DNA from 4 places in the Stenotrophomonas sp. Ker107b genome. Region 3 is predicted to be linked to each of the others. Evidence: predicted binding sites of a transcription regulator. Region 3 holds the regulator's gene; each other region holds the start of a gene.
What was found. The regulator FliA, encoded in region 3, starts transcription of late flagellar genes. The targets are predictions, from matches to a motif close to TAAAGTTTNNCNNNCNNNGGCCGATAA.

Region 1 (4,586 bases), 480 kb from region 3:
ACTGCTCCTGCGATGCCGCGGAGATTTCCCCCATGATGTCGGTCACGCGCCGCACCGATGTCACGATTTCCTCCATGGTCACGCCCGCCTTGTCGACCAGGCCCGCGCCGATGGTCACCTTGGTCACAGAGTCTTCGATCAGCTCCTTGATTTCCTTGGCCGCCGCCGCCGAGCGCTGTGCCAGGGTGCGCACCTCGCTGGCCACCACCGCAAAACCACGCCCCTGCTCACCGGCACGCGCCGCTTCCACGGCGGCATTCAGCGCCAGGATGTTGGTCTGGAACGAAATACCATCGATGACCGTGATGATGTCGCCGATCCGCTTGGACGAGGTTGAGATCTCGCGCATCGTGGACACCACATCCAGCACCACCTTGCCACCGTCGGAGGCGACGCCGCCAGCGCTGATGGCCAGCTGATTGGCCTGACGTGCGTGCTCGGCGTTCTGGCGCACGGTTGAGGTCAGTTCCTCCATGGACGCTGCGGTCTCCTCCAGATTGGCGGCCTGCTGTTCCGTCCGCCGGGAGAGATCGTTGTTGCCGCTGGCGATCTCCACGGCCGCGGTGTTGATGCTGCCCGCGGCAACCTGGATGCTGCCGATGATCGTGGTCAGCTGGCCGACGGTGCTGTTGGCATCGTCACGCATCTGCGCGAACACCCCTTGGAACTCACCGTCCATGCGCGCGGTGAGGTCACCGGCAGCGATCGCCTTCAGCAGTGCGGACAGCTTGCGCAGGTTCTCGTCGCTGACATGCATCATCAGGTTCAAGCGCTCGATCATCGCCTTGAACTCATGTTCGAACGCGGCTTCGTCGCCGCGCACGCTGAAGTCGCCCGCGGCCGCCGCCGAGCCCAGCATGCGGATCTGCGCATTGATGGCCGACAGGTTGCGCTTGGTGACCGCCATCGCCTCGGTAAAGCGCGCCTTGTCCCCGGGCAGCGCTTCCATGTCATCGCGAAGATCGCCAACCGCGTAGTGCTGCATCACATCGACCAGGCGCCGGGTCAGCGCGATGTTGCTGCCCACCACCGCATTGGTGCCGGCGGCGATGCGCCCGAAATCGCCCGGGAACGCGGTCTCGTCGATGCGGAAGTCGAGCTCGCCCTTATCGTGGCGCTGCGCCATCTCCTGCTGCGCCGCAGAGAATGCGCGCAGGCGATGGGCCATGGCGTCCATGCTGGACAGCAGCTGCCCGGTTTCGTCGCGGCCGGCCCTGCCGATCGGGGTATCGAAGCGCCCGTCGGCGATCGCACTGGAGACCGACATGGCCCGGCGCAGCGGCCCGGTCAGGCTGCGCGCGGTCAGCCAGGCCAGCAAGCCGCCGCAGAGCAGCGCCACCAGCGAGAAAACGATCATCAGCGTCCGCGACGTGGCGATGGCGGTATCGATCGCGGCGGCCCCGTCGGCATTGCGCTTCACCTGCAGCTCCACCGCGTTCTGCAGGCTGGTGGACCGTGCCTGCATCAACGGCAGCGCCTCGCCGAAAAGCAGGCTTTTGGCGGCATCATCCTCGTTGGCCTTGGCCAGTTCGATGATCTGGTTGTGGATCGGCAGCGCCGCGGCGCGTGCGTCCTTGATCACCTGCTTGGCCGCCGTGCCCGACGCATCGTGCGGCATGGCATCGAGGGCCTCACTGCTCTTGGCGTAGTCGGCACGCGTGCTGGCGATATCGGCGAGGATCGCCTCGCCGTTGTCGGTACCGTTGAGGATCAGGTCACGAACATTGCGCTCATTCTCGAAATTGTCACGACGCAGGGCATACAACAGCTGCACTTTCTTGCTGTTCTGTTCCATCACATCAACCTGCCGGCCGATCTTGTCGGCCTGGTACAGCGCAAGCGAGGACGATGCGATCAGAAGGACAAGGATGAGACCAAAGCCGGCGGCCAGTTTTGCGCCGACATTGAGGTTGCGGAAGTAGTCCATTGCAGAGCTCTGTGAATTCGCCGATGACCGGCCTTCATTCCAGTTTCGGCGGCAATGTCAATATCTTTAATCGATAACAACATACGTATTCACTGTGCTGATCGTGGCGGATCGATGTGGCGGCCACCACAGACCCGCCCCCTCGGCCTATGCGTTACTCTTCTGCCCGCCCCAAAACCTCGTCTACCGGATGGATTCACGGATGAAGCACTCCCCCGCTCTACTGGCCTCGGCACTGATGTGTGCTCTTGCCACCGCTTGTGCGGCCAGCGAAGGCGCCGCCGACAAGGGCACCGCCGTCGACTCGACCCTGCCCGAATGCCCCGTGGCTGCCGAACTCGCTGGCGGAAAGAGCATCGCCGCGTTCAACGCACTGCCACGCCAGTTGCAGGAGAACATGGACGATCACTGCAGCCCGGCGACAGTTTCGTCGATGATCCTCAGTCACGAGGGTGTGTGCCGGATCGGCAACGTGCCGATGACCGCCGCCAGCCTGACCACACTCAAGGACTCTGGCAAACCCGTCGCCTTGATGTTCATGGCCCCCTACCGGCCGGACACGCACGCGGCATTGCAGGCGTTGCTTGAGGCCCGCTATGCGAAGCTGCCGCTCTCCGCCTATCGGCGCAGCGTGCCGGTGCACCAGGAGCAGACGACCATCGTCAGCCAGCCGGGCGGCACGATGGTCATCCTTGGGAAACCATCAGAGGGAATGCCAGGCGCCTGGATGTCCAGCATCCAGCAGCTCGCTCCGGGCAATGTCGACCTCGTCAACCGCGATCTCAACCGCTGCCGTTGATGGCGTCGGCTTGATTATCGGGCCGCCAATCGCGCCAGGACGTCCGCGCGGCAAATGTCGAGAATCTCATCGGCCAGCGGCGCATCGTCCGGGCAGGACCTGGACAACACCACCGCGCCTACGGCCATGGCCATCAAGGCGATCCTGCGCGCACGTCCGTCCGGGCTGACGTCCACGCCTGGCTGAGCATCGTCGAGAGCGGGACGGTCCACCTGCGCATCAATACCGGCGGCAAAGGCCGCCTTGACCGATGCTGGCTGCCGCGCGGCGTCGGCGCACAGCGCGGCCATCGTGCAGCCCTGTCCCGGGTTGTCCCGGTGCTCGCGCGAAATGTAATAGCTCAGAAAATCTGCCAGCTCCATGCCTGCCGCGGCATCGGCAGACTGCGCCAGACCGCAGGCGGAAGCCTCGGCCATCAGGTCGGCCTTGGACCCGAAGTGCTTGTAAAAGCCACCGTGAGTAAAGCCGGCGGCCGCCATGAGATCTGCCACCCCCACGCCGTCGTAGCCCCGCTCCCTGAAGAGCGTGGAGGCGGTCTCGACGATGTGCGCCCGGTTGGCCTGCGCCTGTGCCTTGGTGACTTTCATGACGGGTTGTCTCTTGACGCTCTGCCTCTTTAGGCGCGCAGCTTACCACGGATAGATGACCACCATCATCAAACTATTGACATCTAAGATTACGGTCATCATCATTGCCGCATTCCCGGGCGACGCCACTGCCGGCCCGCCCGCGCCACCTCTCAACGATCACGACCCCGCACCCACCATGACGACCTCGACACTCTTCCAGCCCTACTCCCTTGGCCCGTTGACCCTGGCCAACCGCATCGTGATGGCCCCGCTGACGCGCAACCGCGCCGGTGCCGACCTGGTGCCCAGTCCGCTCGCCGCCACCTACTACGCCCAGCGCGCCTCGGCCGGCCTGATCATCACCGAGGCCACCCAGGTCTCGGCGCAGGCCCAGGGCTACCAGGACACGCCCGGCCTCTACACGCAGGATCAGATCGATGGCTGGCGCAAGGTCACCGACGCCGTGCACGCGCGCGGCGGACGCATCTTCGTGCAGCTGTGGCACGTGGGCCGCATCTCGCACGTGGATCTGCAGCCCGGCAACGCCGCGCCGGTATCCGCCTCGGCCATCCGGGCGCAGACCAAGACCTTCGTCCACAACGGCTTTGTCGATGTGTCCGAGCCGCGTGCCTTGGAGATCGACGAACTGCCGGCCATCGTCCACGACTTCCGCCGGGCCGCCGCCAATGCGATCGCCGCCGGCTTCGACGGTGTCGAAATCCACGGCGCCAACGGCTACCTGCTTGAGCAGTTCATCAAGGACGGCGCCAACCAGCGCACCGACGCCTACGGCGGTTCGATCGAAAACCGTGCGCGCCTCCTGCTGGAGGTCACAGCCGCCGTGGCAGCCGAGATCGGTGCCGATCGCACCGGCGTGCGCCTCTCGCCGGTCTCGCCGGCCAACGCCATCGCGACCATCAGCGATCCGCAGCCGCAGTACGACTACATCGTCGATCAGCTCAGCGCGCTGGGCGTCGTCTACCTGCATGTGGTCGAAGGCGCGACGGGTGGCCCGCGCGATGTCGCCCCGTTCGACTTCGACGGCCTGCGCCGCCGTTTCACCGGCACCTACCTGGCCAACAACGGCTATGACCTGGCGCTGGCCAACGCGCATCTGGCCGGTGGCAAGGCCGACCTGTTCGCCTTTGGCCGTGCCTTCATCAGCAATCCGGATCTGGTCGAGCGCCTGAAGAGCGGCGCGCCCTTGAACGCCCTGAACCCGGCCACGTTGTATGGCGGCGGCGCGGAGGGCTACACCGACTACCCCGCCCTGACCGACACGCTCGCGCAA
Region 2 (4,586 bases), on a different contig from region 3:
CCTGCTCTTCCATCGCGCGCGCCGCCGCCGTGGCCTCCTCGACCAGTGCGGCATTCTGCTGCGTCGTTTCGTCCATCTGCGTGATGGTCTGGTTGACCTGCTCGATGCCGGCGGACTGCTCCTTCGACGCCGCCGAGATCTCGGCCATGATGTCGTTGACCCGGCGCACGCCGGTCACGATCTCTTCCATGGTGCGGCCGGCGGTGTGGACCAGCGCGGAGCCCGCGCTGACCTGGGTGACCGAATCGTCGATCAGCCCCTTGATCTCCTTCGCCGCGCCCGCCGAGCGCTGCGCCAGTGCGCGCACTTCCGTGGCGACCACCGCGAAACCGCGCCCCTGCTCGCCCGCGCGCGCCGCTTCCACCGCGGCGTTCAAGGCCAGGATGTTGGTCTGGAACGCGATGCCGTCGATCACCGAGATGATCTCGGCGATGCGCTTGGAGGACGCCTCGATCCCGGCCATGGTGGTCACCACCTTGCCGACCACCTCACCGCCCTTCGACGCCACATCGGCTGCGCCCGCGGCAAGCTGGTTCGCCTGCACGGCATGGTCCGCGTTCTGACGCACGGTGGAGGTCAGTTCCTCCATCGAAGCGGCGGTTTCTTCCAGGCTGGCAGCCTGTTGTTCGGTACGGCGCGACAGGTCGCTGTTGCCTGCGGCAATCTCACCGGCAGCGAGGTTGATGCTGCCGGTGGCCTGCTGGATGCGGCCGACGATGTCGGTCAGCTGCACCACGGTGGTGTTGGCATCATCACGCATCCGCGCGAACACGCCGTGGAAATCGCCCTGCATGCGCGCGGTGAGATCGCCGGCGGCGATCGCACGCAGCAGCGCGGAGATCTGCTGCAGGTTGTCATCGCTGACCTGCATCATGGTGTTGAGGTTTTCGACCATCGCGCGGAAGTCGTGATCGAAGCGCACCACGTCGCCGCGCTGGCTGAAATCGCCCATTGCCGCAGCGCCGGCGAGATCGCCGATCTGGGTATTGATCGCGCGCAGGTTGGCCTTGGTGGTATCCATCGCGGCAGTGAACGCGGCCTGCTCGCCGGGCAGGCGATCCATGTCCTGGCTGAGGTCACCGACCGCATAGCGCTGCATCACCTCGACCAGACGACGCGTGACCGCGATGTTGGCGCCGACCAGCTGGTTGGTGTCTTCCACCATCTTGCCGTACTCGCCCGGGAAGGTCTGCGCGTCCATGCGGTAGCTCAGCTCACCCGCCTCGTGTCGCTGGGCCATTTCACCCTGCGCGGCCATCACTGCGCGCAGCTGGCTGCGCATGCGCTGCATCGATTCAAGCAGCCGGCCGACCTCGTCATTGCGCGCGGGCGGCAGCGGCGTATCCAGACGTCCCTCGGCGACGTCGGCCGAGAGCCGGACCGCATCGGCCAGCGGGCGGATCGCCTGTCGGCGCAGCAACACGTACACGCTGCCACTGAGCACCAGTGCCGCGCCCAGGCCAACAGCCAGGATGATCCACAACAGCGCGCGCGCCTGCGCGGTGATCAGCGCATGCGGCACGATCACACCCAGCGCGAAGTGCTCCTGGCTGCCGCCGATGCGCAACGGAACATAGGTCTTCACATTGCCTGCCGCATCCGGCTCGAAGGCATCGAAGGGTTTGTCTGCCTTGACCGCTGCCAGCATCGCCGCGGTCAGGGCGTCATCGCGGCGCTTGCCGATTTCCTGCGGGTCCTGCGCGGCCAGCACGATGCCACCGGGCGAGATCAGTTCGACATGGCCTTCGCCCATCGGGCGCAATGCGGCCAGGTGCTTCTGCAATGCGGCCAGCGCGAAATCCACCGTCACCGCGCCAACGAACGTCCCCTCATCGATCACCGGGGTGGAGAGCGTGGTCATCAGCACCTTCTGCCCGCCGATTTCATAGGTGTACGGTTCGGCCACGGTCTGCCGCTTGAGCGCCTTCGGCTTGAGATACCAGTCGCCATCGCCGGGCACGTCATAGCCGGTGAGCGCATCCTGCATCGGCGCGCCGTCGTGCCAGGCCCAGTAGCTCATGAACCGGCCGGTGTCATCGTGTGCCTCGGCGCCGACGAACTCGGCATCCTTGCCATCGAAGGCGTCGGGTTCCCACAACGTGCCAAAGCCCACCCATTCCGGGTGCACCTGCACCTGCTGGTGGATCACCGCAGACACCGTCGCCCGCGACAGCGTGCCCGCAGCGCGCTGGACGAGCAGATTCTGTGCGAGCGCCTGGCTGGTGGCGAAGGCGTTGGACAGATCACCGCTCACCCGCAGGGCTTCGGCCTGGGCCTCGCTCTGCATGGTGTGGCGGGAGGCATCCACCAGCGACGCGCTGGCTTCCCGGTAGCTGATGGCGGCGGTGACACCGAAGCAGAGCATGGCGATCAACGCCGTACCCAGCATCAGTCGGTTGGCGATGCTGCCAGGGCGCTTGGACGCGGTGGGGCGGGACACGGGCATGGGGGCGGTTCCGGAAAAAGGGCATACCGGCGGACGCAGACATGCGCCGCCACGGAAACACGCAGTCCATTGCGGACCGGCACGCACGCGGTGCAATCACGGCGCGGCCAGCGGAGATCGGGTATCGATGCCACCGTCCCGCCCTGTGAAGATGCCGCCTGCCGGCACCGCGACGGTGCCCGCCCAGAGAGGGGACTCAGTTGGATAACGGCGATAGGCCCGCGATGTTTAGCACGGCTTTATGACCGTGTTCAGTGTCCGCCGGCAGAGGCATTGCCCCGCCCCAGCCGCTCCACCAGTGTCTGGCTGGCCGCGTTGAGTCCGACCACCTCCACCTGCGCTCCGCGTGCGCGCAGTTTGCCGGTCACCCGCTCCAGCGCGCCCACCGCGCTGAGGTCCCAGAAGTGCGCATCGGTCAGATCGATCACCACGCGCGCGGGCACCTGCAGCAGATCGAAGGCCGCCGCGAACTGCCCGGCCGAGGCGAAGAACACCTGCCCGCTGACTGTGTAGACACGGGTACCGTCGGCCGTGTCGGCTTGGGCGATGTCCAGCATCCGGCCCACCTTGCGGGCGAAGAACAGCGCCGACAGCAGCACCCCGGTCAGCACCCCCTTGGCCAGATCGTGCGTGGCCACGGTCACAACCACCGTGCCCAGCATCACCACCGAGGAGCTTTTCGGGTGCAGTCGGAACTCGGCGAACGAGCGCCAGTGGAAGGTGCCGATGCTGACCATGATCATCACCGCGACCAGTGCGGCCATCGGAATCTGCCGGACCCAGTCCGCACCGTAGACCACCAGCAGCAGCAACAGCACGCCCGCGACCAGGCAGGACAACCGGCCACGTCCGCCGGAGGACACGTTGATCACCGACTGCCCGATCATCGCGCAGCCACCCATGCCGCCGAACAGCCCGGCGGTGATGTTGGCCAGGCCCTGCCCGGCGCACTCGCGATTGCGCTGGCTGGGGGTGTCGGTCATGTCTTCCACGATCTGCGCGGTCATCATCGACTCGAGCAAACCGACGACCGCCAGCGTGGCCGACACGGGCAGCAGGATGCGCAGCGTCTCCCAGGTGAGCGGCACGTCCGGCAGCAGGAAGGTGGGCAGGCTGTCCGGCAGCGCGCCCATGTCGCCGACGGTGCGGATGTCCAGGCCCAGCCAGATCGACAGCCCGGTGAGCACTACGATCGCCACCAGCGGTGAGGGTACCGCCCGGGTCAGCAGCGGCAGCAGATAGATGATCGCCAGGCCGGCCGCGCACACGGCGTACACCGTCCATGGCATCCCGATCAGCTCGGGCAACTGCGCCAGGAAAATCAGGATGGCCAGTGCGTTGACGAAGCCGGTGATCACCGAGCGCGAAACGAAGCGCATGAGTGCACCGAGCTTGAGCGCGCCGGCGACGATCTGCAGCAGTCCGGCCAGGATCGTCGCAGCCAACAGGTACTGCAGGCCGTGGTCGCGGACCAGATCGACCATCACCAGCGCCATCGCGCCGGTGGCGGCGGAGATCATGCCCGGCCGGCCGCCGGCGATGGCGGTGACCACCGCGATACAGAACGAAGCGTACAAGCCGACCTTGGGGTCGACCCCGGCAATGATGGAAAAGGCGATCGCTTCGGGGATCAGCGCGAGGGCGACCACGGCGCCGGACAGCAGATCACCGCGGATGTTGCCGAGCCATTGCTGGCGCAGCGGATAGGACACAGACATGGACAGACTCCACGCACCGGCGATCCGCACGGCGCGTTGTGTGATGAAGACAAAGCACTCCCTGAGCCAGCGCAAGGGCCGGCGCGTCGTCAACGCGGTATCAGGGTGGCGTCATCACAAGGGTCCTGCCGGGGCAGCGGAAGCGGCGCGCAGGATAGCGCAGTCCTCCGATGGTCTCAAACACGGGCCGCCAGTTCACCTCGCGCGTTGCCTGCCCAGCGCGACGGTGCCTGCCCGGTCACCCTTCGGAACGCCGCGGCGAACTTGCCAGGGTTGGCATAGCCCATCGCCAAGGCGACCTCGGTGACGCTGTGGCCTGCCAGCAGCCTCGGCTTGGCGGCCTCCATCCGGCGCCAGGTGAGGTACGCGTAGGGCGTCATGCCGGTCGCCAGCCGGAAGCCACGACTGAAGCCACTGGCTTC
Region 3 (4,586 bases):
CCGGCCCCGCGCCCGCGCAGCGCCGCCGATGCCGTGATCGCCGCCGTGACCCGTCGCAAGACCCCGGTGGCCACGCCCGAGCCGGTGGCCGCCACCACCTCGGCCGTTGCCGCCCTGGCCCGCGCCGCTGTCGGCGCGACCGGTCGCACCCTCGATACCGCCAACGAAAGCGTGCCCCAGCGCGGCAGCGATGGCTTTGCCGCTACCCTGGCCCGCGCCAGCGTCGGCCCCGCCGTCAACGAACCGTCGCTGCCGGAGCAGATCTTCGCGCCGTTCAATGTCGAGCAGGCTGCCGCAGCCTCGCCCGCCGCACCGGTGGAGGCTGTCGCGGCCCCGGCCCCGATCAACCGCGCCCGCTTCGTGATCGATCCGCCGCTGGACGACGCCGACGAACCCGCACTGTCGGCCGCCGCGGTGCTCGCCCCGGCCGCCATCGTCGCCGCTGCGGTACCGCCGGCGCTGCCGCTGCCGGTGACCACCGCGGCCGCCGCCAACGAACCGGCACCGGTCGTGGCCAGCGCGCCGGAGCTGAGCCTGATCCCGCGCGACGACGAAGAAATCCGCCAGCTGCGTCACGAAGTGGCCGGCATGCGCCACGTCATCGAGCGCGAGATGCACCGCTTCACCGACGAACGCCTGCGCGGCTCGCCGGTCCGTGCGGCTGCCTTGGACCTGATGGACGAATACGGCTTCGATGCCGGGATCAGCCGCGACGTGGCCATGCAGATCCCGCTGGACACCGACGCCCACCGCGGCCGTGGCCTGATGCTCGGCCTGCTCTCCAGGAAGTTGCCGATCGCCCCGGTCGATCCGCTGGAAGCCGGCGGTGTGATCGCCCTGGTCGGCCCGACCGGCGCCGGCAAGACCACCACCATCGCCAAGCTGGCCTCGCGGTTCGCCGAAGCCCACGCCGCCCGCGATGTCGCCCTGGTCACCACCGATACCGGCCGCATCGGCGCCCGCGAGCAGTTGTACGGCTTCGGCCGCCAGCTTGGCATCGCAGTTCACGAAGCCAGCAGCGGCAGCGACCTCAACCAGCTGCTGGAGCGCCTGAAGGACTACAAGCTGGTCCTGATCGACACCGCCGGCCTGGGCCCGCGCGACCGTGCCCTGGCCGCCCAGCTGCAGTGGCTGCGGGCCGCCGAGCAGATCCGCACCCTGCTGGTGCTGCCGGCCAACACCAGTTTCGGCGACATGGACGAGGTGGTCCGCCGCTTCAGCGCCGCCAACCCGCAGGGCGTGGTGCTGAGCAAGCTGGATGAGACCGGCCGCTTCGGTACCGCCCTGTCGGTGGCCGTCGACCACCGCCTGCCGATCACCTGGATCACCGATGGCCAGGACGTTCCTGAAGACCTGCACCGTGCCAGCGCGGCCAATCTTGTACTTCGCCTTGAAGATTTGCGCCGCGCGGCCGATATGCCCTGCAACCCGGAGTTGAACCATGCCGTCGCGTGAGTACGCCAAGCTGACCCAGACCTTCCCGTTGTCGGCTACCCGAAGCCAGCCGCTGGGCCCGGTCCGCACCATCGCCGTCACCGGCGGCAAGGGCGGCGTGGGCAAAACGAACGTTTCGGCCAATCTGGCCGTGGCGCTTGCCAGCATGGGCAAACGTACCCTGCTGCTGGATGCCGACCTGGCCCTGGCCAACGTCGATGTGATCCTGGGCCTGAAGCCGACCGTGACCCTGGCCGACCTGGTCGCCGGGCGCTGCACGCTGGAGGAGGTCATCATCGAAGGCCCCGGCGGCGTGCTGGTGGTGCCGGCGGCCTCGGGCCGCCGCAACATGGCCGAGCTGCAGCAGGCCGAGCACATCGGCCTGGTCAACGTGTTCTCCGAGCTGGAGCGCGAACTGGACATCATGGTGGTGGACACGGCCGCGGGCATCACCGACGGCGTGCTGACCTTCTGCCAGGCCGCCCAGGACACCGTGGTGGTGGTCTGCGACGAGCCGGCCTCGATCACCGATGCCTACGCCCTGATCAAAGTCCTCTCGCGCGAACGCGGCGTGGACCGGATCCAGGTGGTCGCCAACATGGTGCGCGACCCGAATGAAGGCCGGGTGCTGTACGAAAAGCTGACCCGCGTCTGCGAGAAGTTCCTGGCCGATGTGTCGCTCAACTACCTCGGCTGTGTGCCGCAGGACGACTGGCTGCGCCTGTCGGTCCAGCGCCAGCAGCCGGTGGTGAAGGCCTACCCGTCCAGCCCGTCGGCGCTGGCCTTGACCGAGATCGCACGCCGTACCGCACGCTGGCAGGCCCCGACCGAGCCGCGTGGTGGCGTCGAGTTCTTCCTGGAACGCATCCTCAAGCAACGCGGGGTGACCGCATGAAAGGCGCCGCACAATACAAAGAGGTCCAGCGGGTCGCCGCGAACGAGTGCATTGCCCAGCACTCGGACCTGGTCCGCCGCATCGCCCACCATCTGGCGGCACGTCTGCCCGCCAGCGTGGAGGTCGACGACCTGATCCAGGCCGGCATGATGGGCCTGATCGAAGCGTCGCGCAGCTATGACGCCGACCAGGGCGCCTCGTTCGAGACCTATGCCTCGATCCGCATCCGCGGCTCGATGATCGATGAGATCCGCCGTGGTGACTGGGTACCGCGCTCGGTCCATCGCCGGGCCCGCGACGCCGCCGCCACCATCCGCCGGCTCGAACAGAGCACCGGACGCGCCGCCAGCGCCACCGAAGTGGCGGCCGCGATGGACATGCCGCTGCCGGACTACCTGCGCCTGATGGAAGATGCCTCGCGCGGCCAGGTGCTGAGCCTGGAATCACGGATCGAAGACCAGGGCGAGCTGGACACCGTCGCCCAGGGCGGCCCGACCCCGCAGCAGGTGTTGGAGCGTGGCGAGTTCGGGCGCGAGCTGGGCAACGCGATCGGGCTGCTGCCCGAGCGCGAACAGCTGGTCCTGTCGCTGTATTACGAGCAGGAACTGAACCTGAAAGAGATCGGCGCCGTGTTGGGCGTCAGCGAATCGCGCGTGTGCCAGATCCATGGCCAGGCCGTGCTGCGCCTGCGTGGCCGACTGAAAATCTTCGAGGCGGCCGACGCCGGCCTCGAGAACCATTAAGACCGAGGAAAGAGCTTTGGACAAGAACATGCGTATCCTGATCGTCGACGATTTTTCGACCATGCGTCGTATCGTCAAGAACCTGCTGGGCGATCTGGGCTTCACCAACACGGCCGAAGCCGAGGACGGGCATGCCGCGCTGATGCTGTTGCAGAGCCAGCCGTTCGATTTCGTGGTCACCGACTGGAACATGCCGGTGATGACGGGCATCGACCTGCTCAAGGCCATCCGCGCCGACGCCAAGCTCAAGACGCTGCCGGTGTTGATGGTGACTGCTGAAGCCAAGCGCGAGCAGATCATCGAAGCGGCCCAGAACGGCGTCAACGGCTACATCATCAAGCCGTTCACCGCCCAGACCCTGGAAGAAAAGCTCGGCAAGATCTTCGAGCGTCTGGCGGCGAGCGCCTGATGGAAACCCTGAGCGACAAATCAGCGCTGGTGCAGCGCCTGCAGGATGCACTGGCCGCGCTGGAATCGGGTGACGAAGCCGCGTGGCGTCAGGAAATCGACGCACTCGCCGCGCTGCGCACCCAGCCGATGATGGCCGGGTTGAACCGGCTCGCCCGCGAGCTGGGCCAGGCACTGGGCGAGCTGCCCAGCCTGCCCAGCGAAGCCGGCGAACTGGACGATGCCTGCGCGCGCCTGGATCACGTGGTGGCGATGACCGAACAGGCCACCCACCGCACCCTGGACCTGGCCGAAGAATGCCGCACGCTCACCGAGCAGCTGCGCGCCAATGGCTTGACGGCCGACCAGGACCAGCAGCTGGACCGCATCCGCCACAACCTGACCGAGATCGCGCTCACCCAGAGCTACCAGGATCTCACCGGGCAGATCATCCGCCGCGTGGTGGGCATCGTGCGTCGCGTGCATGAGGGCTTCGGTGCACTCGGGCTGCCGCCGCAGGACGACACCGCGCACAAGCGTGACAACGGCCTGGCCGGCCCGGCCGTAACCGGTCTGGACCGCCACCAGGTTTCACAGGTCGACGCTGACGACCTGCTCTCCGATTTGGGACTTTAACGATCATGAGTGCTGTTCCAGACGATATCGCTGCCGACTTCATCCTCGAGGCCCAGGAGATCCTGGATCGCCTCGGCGAACAGCTGGTGTCGCTGGAGCAGGCGCCCCAGGACAGTGACCAGCTCAACGCCGTGTTCCGCGGGTTCCACACGCTCAAGGGCGGCGCGGGCTTCCTCGGCATCCAGGCGATGGTGGAGCTGTGCCACGCCGCCGAGGAAACCCTGGGCATGGCACGCTCGGGCCAGGCCACGCTGCAGGCCCATCACTTCGACGCGGCCCAGCAGTCGCTGGACTACCTGCAGTCGATGCTGGATTCGGTCTCGGCCGGCACCGAGCCGGGCTATGCCCCGCCGGAGCTGATCGCACAGTTCGACGTGAACGGCCCGGCCACCCCGGCGGCTGCCCCCAGCGCCGCGGCCGGCCCCAGCAGCGGTGAGCTGATCACCGACGATGAATTCGAAGCGCTGCTCGACCAGTTGCATGGCGGTGCC
Region 4 (4,586 bases), 1.1 Mb from region 3:
GACGGGCACGCTGATCCAGACCCGCCTGATCCACGCGAGCAACGATGTCAGCCTGGTCACCGACCGGATCAACGTCACCAGCGCGGCCCAGCAAGCAGGCCTGGGCGGCATCACGCTGGCCTCGGCGGCGCGGGTGGAATCGGCGTTCGAGGTCCTTGATGGCAGCGCAGGTGCGCTGGCCGGCTTCGCGGGGGCGGCCGGTGAGCTGCAGCGCGTGGATGGGACCGGCGCATTGCAGGCGAGCCTGGACAGCCTCTCTGGCAAGGCCCATGCGCTGGCGGCCGCATCGACCTTCGACAGCATCGACATGAACCGCCGTGCGCTCTCTGCCCGCGTTGGCGAAGTGCAGGGCGCACCGCGTCTGCGCGGTACCTGGCAAAGCGCGCTGGGCGAGGCCGGGCAGGGCAGCTTTGCCGGCAACGGCGTGGCCACCCGGGGCTGGATGATGGGGCAGGACATGGCGCTGGGCAGCCACGGCATGCTGGGGTTCGCCTTCGGTGAGACGCGCAGCTTCGGCGGCCGTGACTGGGGCAGCGACCGTGGGCGCGACCGCCAGTCGCAGGCGCAGTTGTATGCAGGCTGGGGCACCGGCCGTGCCTATGCGATGGGGCAGCTGGGGGCGGGTCAGTTCACGCGCGAGATCGACCGCCAGCTGCTGCTTGGCGCGGGCCAGTACGGTGTCAATGCACGCTATGGCGGCAGCTTCAGTGCAGCCAGCGTGGAATCGGGGTATCGCTTCGGCAACGCCATCGCGTCGCTGACGCCGTATCTGGGCGCCGAGTATGCCCGCGTGGACAGCGACGGTTTCAGCGAGCAGGGCGGCATGGGCTTCGGCCTGCGCACGCTCGATGCGGTCAGTACGCGCACCCAGGCCTTGATCGGCATGCGTGCCGAGCGTCGCTGGGGTGGGTGGTCGCTGCGCGGCTATGCCGAGTGGCAGCAGCACCTGGCCAGTACGGGGCAGGTGCAGGCGGCCAGTTTCGTGGGCGTGGAGGCTTGGGCGCCACTGTCCGGCCTGCAGCCGACGCGCTCGGGCGGCCTGTTCGGGCTGTCGGTGGAATCGTGGTTGAGCCGCAACACGCGCCTGGCGTTCGGCTATGACCAGCGGTTCGGCCCGCGTGGCGATCTGCGCCAGGTGCAGCTGCGCTACTCGGCCGGGTTCTGAGGGCAGGCCCCACCGCGAGGGGCGCTACAAAAAAGAGGGCGCGATCCATGATCGCGCCCTCTTCGTTTTGATCGCCGCAGCAGATCAGTTGCCGCGCAGCGTTCCCAGCCGCGGCGTGGCGCGGCCCAGCGGCATCTTCAACTTTCCGATCGACAGGATGCGCGACTCGGCGATCTGATCGGCGGCGCGCTGTGGCGCGATGCCTTCGCTCTGCGACAGCGCGAAGATGCGGCCCAGGTTGTGGTAAATGCTGCGGATCAGGCGCATCGCACGCTCGCGGTTGTAGCCGTCGATTTCCAGCGAGACGTTCATCACGCCGCCAGCGTTGACCGCGTAATCGGGCGCGTACAGGATGCCGCGCGCATGCAGCTCGTCACCCACGTCCAGGCTGGAGAGCTGGTTGTTGGCGGTGCCGCAGACGATCTTGCACTTCAGGCGCGGCAGCGTCTCCGGGTTGATCGCACCTTCCAGCGCACACGGGGCGAAGATGTCGGCGTTGACGTCGTAGATGTCCTCCGGCTTGACGGCTTCGGCACCGTACTCGGTCACCGCACGCTCGACCCGCGCGCTGTCCAGGTCGCTGACGTACAGCTTGGCGCCGCGGTCGCGCAGCAGCTTCACCAGTTCCATGCCGATGTGGCCCAGGCCCTGCACCGCGATGCTGGCCTTGCCGACTTCCTCATGGCCCAGCTTGTGCTGCATCGAGGCCATCAGCGCCTGCAGCGCGCCATAGGCAGTGAACGGTGCCGGATCGCCGGAGCCACCGTGGACCTGGTGCACGCCGGTGACGTATTCGCTTTCCAGGTAGATGTTCTCCATGTCGTTGACGTCGGTGCCGACATCTTCGGCGGTGATGTAACGCCCGCCCAGCGAATCCACATAACGGCCGAACGCGCGGAACAGCACTTCGGTCTTGTCGCGCTTGGGGTCACCGATGATCACGGCCTTGCCACCACCCACGTTGAGGCCGGCCAGCGCGTTCTTGTAGGTCATGGTGCGGCTCAGCCGCAACGCATCTTCCAGAGCCTCGTCGGTACTGGCGTAGGGACGCATGCGCACACCGCCCAGGGCCGGGCCCAGCGTGGTGTTGTGGATCGCGATGATCGCCCTCAGGCCGGCATCGCGGTTGTGGCAGAACACCACTTGCTCGTGACCGGTAGATTCGAGGGTTTCAAATAACATGGTGGCTCCGATGGTGCGAACGGTGGCGAACAGCGGTGAACGCGCCAGCAAAAGGTGGGGTGTAAAACAAAAAAAGCGACGTCGTCGGGTCTCGGACGGGTCGCGCGGCGCCATTCTAGAGCATTCCGCTGGAGGGTGTTGTCAGGGGCCCCCGGTGACGGGCCGGGCCGGCGCCATCGCGGCCGCCATTAAAGTTGCTGACCTGCAGGCCGATGCCGTCGCAAGGGTGTGCATCACCGGCAATCGCAGGACGGATCACGTGGGCGCAGTCGCAACAAGGCAAGTGCGGTACCCCACGTGGCCAGGAGCCCTGGCGTGACGGGCGCGGTCCTCATCGCGGTCCTGGTGGCAGCCCTGCTGGGTGGGGCGCTGCTGCTCCGCCGTCGGCGGGCCGTGGCAGCGCCATCGGCCGCCCGCGCGGCACGCGGGCACTCCCCGGCGGCAGCGGCCGCGGCCCCGCCCCTGTGCCAGGGGGCCGATCCGGTGGCTGCCCTGCAGGCCGGCCTGCACGCGCTTGCCCTGGTGCCGCGCAGTGGCGATGCCGCCGATGCCGCCGTGCGGCACACGGTCGAGCTTCGCGATGCGGTCACCGCGTCGCTGCTGGCCCGGGACTGGTCGGCCAAGCACCTGCCCCGCCGTCCGCAGCTGCTGCCGCAGCTCATCCAGACCGTCAACGACAGCGACGCCTCGGCGCGCGCGATGGCCGGGATCATCGGCCAGGATCCGGTGCTGACCGGCAACCTGCTGCGCATTGCCAACAGTCCCGTCTACCGGGTGCAGGCCAAGCCGGTGGAAACTCTGCAGCGCGCCGTCACCCTGGTCGGCACCGACGGCATCCGCCAGATCATCAGCGCGGTGCTGGTGCAGCCGGTGATGCAGCTGCAGTGCGATGCGTTTCCGCAGTTCAGCGCGGTGATCTGGGAGCATGCGCTGCTGGCCTCGCGCGTTGCCGCCGACCATGCGCGCACGGTGACCCATGAGGACGGTTTCGCTGCGCAGTGGCTTGGCCTGACCCAGGGGCTCGGCGCGGCGCTGGTGATGCGCCACCTGCTCGATGCCTGCGCGCAGCAGCAGGTGGCCGCGCCGCCGCGCGTGCTGGCCGCCGACCTGCTCGATAGCTGGACCCTGCCGGTGGCGAGCCGGATCGCCGCGGCATGGGAGTTGCCCAAGGCCGTGCATGACGCCCTGATCCGGCAGAGCGGCACCGGCCTGGCCGCGAGCCTGCGGTTCGCGCGGGCAGTGGCTGCGGCCAGCCTGCTGTGTCGCCATGGCCAGATCGGGCAGGTCCAGGCACTGGCCTGGCTGGAACAACTGGACGACACCCCGCCGCATGCGCTGCAGTGGATCTGGCGGCGCGTCCATGGGCGTGCGGTGGAAACGCTGGAGGGCGATGAGCCCGGCGTCGAGGTGGAGCAGGCTGGCTGAGCTAGAGCTGTGACTCCAGCGGCAGCCAGCTGATCGCGCGCGCGCTGGCCCGCAGCCAGAACCCGGCATCGGGTTCGGTGTACAGCCAATGCGGCGGCTGCGCATCACGCTCCAGCCAGCGGACGTCGCCCTCCGGACCCAGCGTTACCCAGTAACTCTGCCGCGGGTCGGCCAGGTGCAGGTATTCCTTGCGCAGCTGGCCCGCCAGCACCGGATCGTCGAACAGCACGCCCATCTCGGTGTTCAGATAGGCCGAGCGCGGGTCCAGATTGAACGAGCCGACGAAGCCGCGCCGGTCGTCGATCATGAAGGCCTTGGTGTGCAGGCTGGCGCCACTGCTGCCGAACAGACCGCCGCCATCGACGTTGCCGCGCGATTTGAGCTCGTACAGCTGCACGCCACTGCGCAGCAACGGTGCCCGGTAGTGCATGTAACCGCTGTGCACGGCGGCCACATCATTGGCAGCCAGGGAGTTGGTGATGACCGCAACCTGGGCCCCGCGCGCGACCATCGCAGCCAAGCCTTCAGTGCCGTCCTCGCCGGGCACGAAGTAGGGCGAGATCAGCAGGGCTTTGTGTTGGGCGCTTTCCAGTTCCTGCACCAGGCGCGTGACCAGCCAGCCGGCCTGATCGTCGCGGCGGTGCTTCATCGGCGGGTCCGAGGCGATCTCCACGTGGTGTGACCAGTGCAGATCCAGCGCATCGCGGTAATACGATTTCTCTGCCTGCGAACGCGCCACGCGTTCCAGGTAGGGCTTGGCACTGTCCAGTCGCGCTTCGTGCTCGCTTTCGCGGATCAGCAGGCGCAGCTGCGG

Region 1: a site for FliA is predicted at 1,970-1,996, ahead of ACWV8V_RS07010 (methyl-accepting chemotaxis protein). Genes of this name have one in related genera too.
Region 2: a site for FliA is predicted at 2,651-2,677, ahead of ACWV8V_RS13950 (methyl-accepting chemotaxis protein). Genes of this name have one in related genera too.
Region 4: a site for FliA is predicted at 2,537-2,563, ahead of ACWV8V_RS09780 (HDOD domain-containing protein). Genes of this name have one in related genera too.

What each region holds. Positions count from the first base shown of each region.
Region 1 covers NZ_JBSPHX010000001.1:1,540,243-1,544,828, forward strand. The annotation lists gene ACWV8V_RS07010 (methyl-accepting chemotaxis protein) at 1-1,927, opposite strand, end outside; gene ACWV8V_RS07015 (hypothetical protein) at 2,130-2,726, shown strand; gene ACWV8V_RS07020 (TetR/AcrR family transcriptional regulator) at 2,741-3,313, opposite strand; gene ACWV8V_RS07025 (alkene reductase) at 3,492-4,586, shown strand, end outside.
Region 2 covers NZ_JBSPHX010000002.1:919,149-923,734, reverse strand. The annotation lists gene ACWV8V_RS13950 (methyl-accepting chemotaxis protein) at 1-2,446, opposite strand, end outside; gene ACWV8V_RS13945 (SulP family inorganic anion transporter) at 2,698-4,164, opposite strand; gene ACWV8V_RS13940 (helix-turn-helix domain-containing protein) at 4,341-4,586, opposite strand, start outside.
Region 3 covers NZ_JBSPHX010000001.1:1,056,760-1,061,345, reverse strand. The annotation lists gene ACWV8V_RS04990 (AAA family ATPase) at 1-1,455, shown strand, start outside; gene ACWV8V_RS04985 (MinD/ParA family ATP-binding protein) at 1,442-2,329, shown strand; gene ACWV8V_RS04980 (RNA polymerase sigma factor FliA) at 2,326-3,072, shown strand; gene cheY (chemotaxis response regulator CheY) at 3,089-3,481, shown strand; gene ACWV8V_RS04970 (protein phosphatase CheZ) at 3,481-4,095, shown strand; gene ACWV8V_RS04965 (chemotaxis protein CheA) at 4,101-4,586, shown strand, end outside.
Region 4 covers NZ_JBSPHX010000001.1:2,150,049-2,154,634, reverse strand. The annotation lists gene ACWV8V_RS09790 (S8 family serine peptidase) at 1-1,165, shown strand, start outside; gene ACWV8V_RS09785 (Glu/Leu/Phe/Val dehydrogenase dimerization domain-containing protein) at 1,250-2,347, opposite strand; gene ACWV8V_RS09780 (HDOD domain-containing protein) at 2,690-3,772, shown strand; gene ACWV8V_RS09775 (phospholipase D family protein) at 3,774-4,586, opposite strand, start outside.